Regions from separate parts of the Streptomyces sp. NPDC048696 genome, predicted to be linked through region 2. Evidence: riboswitches for the same ligand, from Rfam matches in the RefSeq annotation. Region 2 holds a riboswitch; the other holds the start of a gene.
The links. A riboswitch is a leader RNA that binds a small molecule or an ion and turns the genes downstream of it on or off. The one in region 2 is predicted to bind glycine.

Region 1: linked by a shared signal. The riboswitch ahead of gcvT (glycine cleavage system aminomethyltransferase GcvT) and the one ahead of gcvP (aminomethyl-transferring glycine dehydrogenase) in region 2 are both predicted to bind glycine.

What each region holds. Positions count from the first base shown of each region.
Region 1 covers NZ_JBICVJ010000007.1:197,728-199,905, forward strand. Annotated here, with positions in the region: gene gcvT (glycine cleavage system aminomethyltransferase GcvT) at 1-992, opposite strand, end outside; glycine riboswitch at 1,136-1,233, opposite strand; gene ACGFRG_RS17135 (AAA family ATPase) at 1,362-2,039, shown strand.
Region 2 covers NZ_JBICVJ010000035.1:10,030-12,207, forward strand. Annotated here, with positions in the region: gene ACGFRG_RS36230 (DNA polymerase IV) at 1-524, shown strand, start outside; gene ACGFRG_RS36235 (PRC-barrel domain-containing protein) at 440-817, opposite strand; glycine riboswitch at 931-1,028, shown strand; gene gcvP (aminomethyl-transferring glycine dehydrogenase) at 1,222-2,178, shown strand, end outside.

The DNA.
Region 1 (2,178 bases), on a different contig from region 2:
CCCAGCGTGGGCGAGGGGGCGCCGGAGGTGACCTCGCCGATCACCTGGACGTCGGCTCCGCCCACGGCAACAACGGAGAACCCGGCGCGCGGCACCCGGCGGCCCTCGGCGACCAGGCCGACCAGCTTGCGCGGCGCCTTGGCGGCGGCGCGCTCGGCGGCCGCCTCCAGGGCCGCGCGCCCCACGAAGTCGCCCTCCTTCTCGAACTTCACGACCCGGCCGAGCCCCGCGTCGAACGGGGTCAGCGAGGTGGTCAGCTCGTGCCCGTACAGCGGCATGCCCGCCTCAAGGCGCAGCGTGTCGCGGCAGGACAGGCCGCACGGCACCAGGCCCGCGTCCTTGCCCGCCTCGGTCAGCGCCTGCCACAGCTTCTCGGCGTCGGCCGGGGCCACGAAGAGCTCGAAGCCGTCCTCACCGGTGTACCCCGTACGGGCGATCAGCGCCGGGACACCGGCGACGGTGCCGGGCAGGCCCGCGTAGTACTTCAGACCGTCCAGGTCGGCGTCGGTGACGGCCTTCAGGATGCCGGGGGACTCGGGGCCCTGCACGGCGATCAGCGCGTAGTTGTCGCGGTCGTCGCGCACCTCGGCGTCGAACCCGGCCGCGCGCTCGGTGACCGCGTCCAGGACGACCTGGGCGTTGCCCGCGTTGGCCACGACCATGTACTCGTGCTCGCCGAGGCGGTAGACGATCAGGTCGTCCACGATGCCGCCGTCCTCCTGGCAGATCATCGTGTAGCGGGCGCGGCCGACGCCGATGGTGCCCATGTTGCCGACCAGCGCGTAGTCCAGGGCCTTGACGGCCTCGGGGCCGGTGACGGTGATCTCGCCCATGTGGGAGAGGTCGAAGAGACCGGCCTTGGTGCGTACGGCGGTGTGCTCGTCGCGCTCGCTGCCGTACCGCAGCGGCATGTCCCAGCCCGCGAAGTCGGTCATGGTCGCGCCCAGCGAACGGTGCAGCGTGTCGAGGGCGGTGAGACGGGGGTTGCTCATGAGGGTGTGGCTCCCAGGGCATGACGGCGAGGACGATCCTCCCCATCTGTCATCGGAACCTGAGAGGTTCGCCGGGAGACCCGGCTTGCACCTTGGGTGGGACCGCCCCGTCCGTGGACGTGCGGCCCGCTTTTCAGATCTGCCTCATCCACGCGGTACGGGGCCTGAGAGATTCAAGGGAGGGACTTGCTCCTTCGGCGCCCCAGCGCAACACATCTGGGGACTCTCCCGCGCGGATTCAAGCGGCCGGTATGCAGTTGGCGCGCACATCATTGCACGCATCCCCCGACCGGCAAATCGCCTGCGTCGCATTACCGGTTCTTTACACTGCGTGGGCAGGGTCCGTACGACCCCGCGGGGGGAGGCTCGATGAAGGTGCACAGGCAGGCGGCGGCGCAGGGGTACGCGGCCCAGTGCTCGGCGCAGCGCTCGGCGGAGCGCTCGGCCGTGCCCGCGCGGATGCCGGTGGTCTCGGATCTGCGCGGGCGCGGCGGGCGGACCCCGCACACGCTGTCGTTCGCGGCCGGGGACGTGGTGGTGGTCTCCGGGCTGCCCGGCAGCGGCAAGACGACACTGCTGCGCCGGGCCGCCGCGGGCCTCGGCATCGACTCCCAGGACACCCGCCGGGCCTGGGAGGCCCGGATGGGCCCGGTGCCGTACGTGCTGTACCGCCCGGTCGTACGGGTCGCCCACTTCCTGCGGACGCACTGGGCGCTGCGCACGGGCGCGAGCCTGGTCGTCCACGACTGCGGCACGCACGCGTGGGTGCGGTGGTCGCTGGCCCGGGGCGCGGCGCGCGGCGGCCGCGCGCTCCATCTGGTGCTGCTCGACGTCCCGCCGGAGCTCGCCCTTGAGGGCCAGCGCTCCCGTGGCCGCAAGGTCTCCGCGTACGCCTTCGCCCGCCACCGCAGGGCGGTGCCGCGCCTGATAGACGAGGTGGCGGCGGGGCGCCTGCCGCGCGGGGTGGCGTCGGCGGTGCTGCTCGACCGGCAGGCGGCGCAGACGGTGACCCGGATCGCTTTCGGGGCGAGCCCCGGCCAACGCTAAGGTTTCCATACGGGGGACCCGTACCCCCATCTTGAGGGGCGCGGGGCTGTGACATTTGCGGCTCTGCCGCGTTGGGGGTCCCCCCTGCTCCTTGAGAGCTCGGGGGCGCGACCAGCCACAGACGGCTCGCAGACGAAGG
Region 2 (2,178 bases):
GCGGTGTGCGGCTTCTGGGGGTGGGTGTGAGCGGCCTCGCGGACTACACGCAGGAGGACCTGTTCGCGCAGGCCGCCGGTGAGCGGTCGGGGCAGGAGGAGCCCGCCGTGGTGGACGAGGCGGATGCGGCTGTCACGGAGGCGGCGGAGCCCGAGGACCCGGCCGAGCGCCGCTGGGCCGCCGGGCACGATGTGCGGCACGCCGAGTTCGGGCCCGGGTGGGTGCAGGGGAGCGGGGTGGGGCGGGTGACCGTCCGGTTCGAGACGCCCTCCTCGACGGCGCCCGGGCGCGTACGGACGTTCATGGTGGACGACCCCGCGCTTGAGCCCTCCGACCCGCTGCCGCTGGTGGCGGAGCCCGAAACGGCGGCGGAGGGGCCAGAGGGATCGGAGGGGGCAGAGATGTCGGAGGAGGGAGAGGACGGAGAGGACGGGGTCGGTCAGGCGTCGTCGTCGCCGGCGAGCCTCCCGAAGTCGCGGTCGGGGCCCGCGGGCGGATCGGGGGCGGCGATGTCCAGACCGTAGTGGTGGTAGAGCTGCAGCTCCTGTTCGGGGGAGAGATGGCGGCCGACGCCGAAGTCCGGGGCTTCCTTGATCAGCGCGCGGTCGTAGGGGATGTGGAGGGCCTCGTCGACGAGGCTGCTGGGCTCCAGCGGGACGAACGCGTCCCGGCTGAAGAGGCCGGTGCGCACGGCTGCCCACTCGGGCACCCCGGTGGCGTCGTCGAGGTAGACCTCGTCCACGGTGCCGATCTTGGTGCCATTGCGGTCGAACGCCTTGCGGCCGATCAGGCTGCGGGGATCGATATCGGTCTGCACGGTCCCTCCAACTGGTCGCAACTGCTCGTTAACCACTACGAAAGTGCACATCGCGGACGTCGGCCACTCGAAGGATCGAGGCCGGGACTCGCTGGTAGGCTGGCGGTGGCTGCTGATCCCGTGCGGGAGAGTCCTTCGGAACGATCTCCGAAGGCGCCGAAGGAGCAAATCCTCCCCGGAATCTCTCAGGCTCACGTACCGCGCGGACGAGGTCACTCTGGAAAGCAGGGCGGGGGACGTACGGGCACAGGCCTGCGCGCATCCCACCCTCACCGACGGTGAAAGCCGGGTCGCTCCCACGCGCCCCGGTGAAGCTCTCAGGTTGAGATGACAGAGGGGGAGGCCGTCCGGGCACCCGCGCCGTGGTGCCCCTCGCAGGTCGTGCTGACCAGGAGGCCTCCGTAATGACCGCCAACCGCATGCCGCTCACCGAGCTTGAGCGTGGCATCCCCTTCGAGCAGCGTCACATCGGGCCCGACGCAGAGGCCCAGGCGAAGATGCTCGCGCAGGTCGGCTACGGCTCGCTCGACGAGCTCACCGCCGCCGCGGTGCCGGACGTGATCAAGAGCGCCGAGGCGCTGGGTCTGCCCGGTGCCCGCACCGAGGCCGAGGTCCTGGCCGAGCTGCGCACCCTCGCCGACCGCAACCAGGTCCTGGCCCCGATGATCGGCCTGGGCTACTACGGCACGTTCACGCCGCCGGTGATCCTGCGCAACGTCATGGAGAACCCGGCCTGGTACACCGCGTACACGCCGTACCAGCCGGAGATCTCGCAGGGCCGCCTGGAGGCGCTGCTCAACTTCCAGACCGTGGTCGCCGACCTCACCGGGCTGCCGACCTCGGGCGCCTCGCTGCTCGACGAGGGCACCGCCGCCGCCGAGGCGCTGGCGCTGTCGCGCCGGGTCGGCAAGGTCAAGGGCGGCGTCTTCCTGGTCGACGCGGACACGCTGCCGCAGACCGTCGCCGTCATAGAGACGCGCGCCGAGCCGACCGGCGTCGAGGTCGTCGTCGCCGACCTGAGCCACGGCATCCCGGCGGAGATCGCCGAGCGCGGTGTCTTCGGCGTGCTGCTCCAGTACCCGGGCGCCTCCGGCGAGGTCCGCGACCTCAAGCCCGTCATCGACGAGGCGCACGAGCTGGGCGCGATCGTCACCGTCGCCGCCGACCTGCTGGCGCTGACCCTGCTGACCTCGCCCGGCGAGCTCGGCGCGGACATCGCGGTCGGCACCACCCAGCGCTTCGGCGTCCCGATGGGCTTCGGCGGCCCGCACGCCGGCTACATGGCGGTCCAGGAGAAGTTCGCCCGCAGCCTGCCCGGCCGCCTGGTCGGCGTCTCCGTCGACGCGGACGGCAACAAGGCG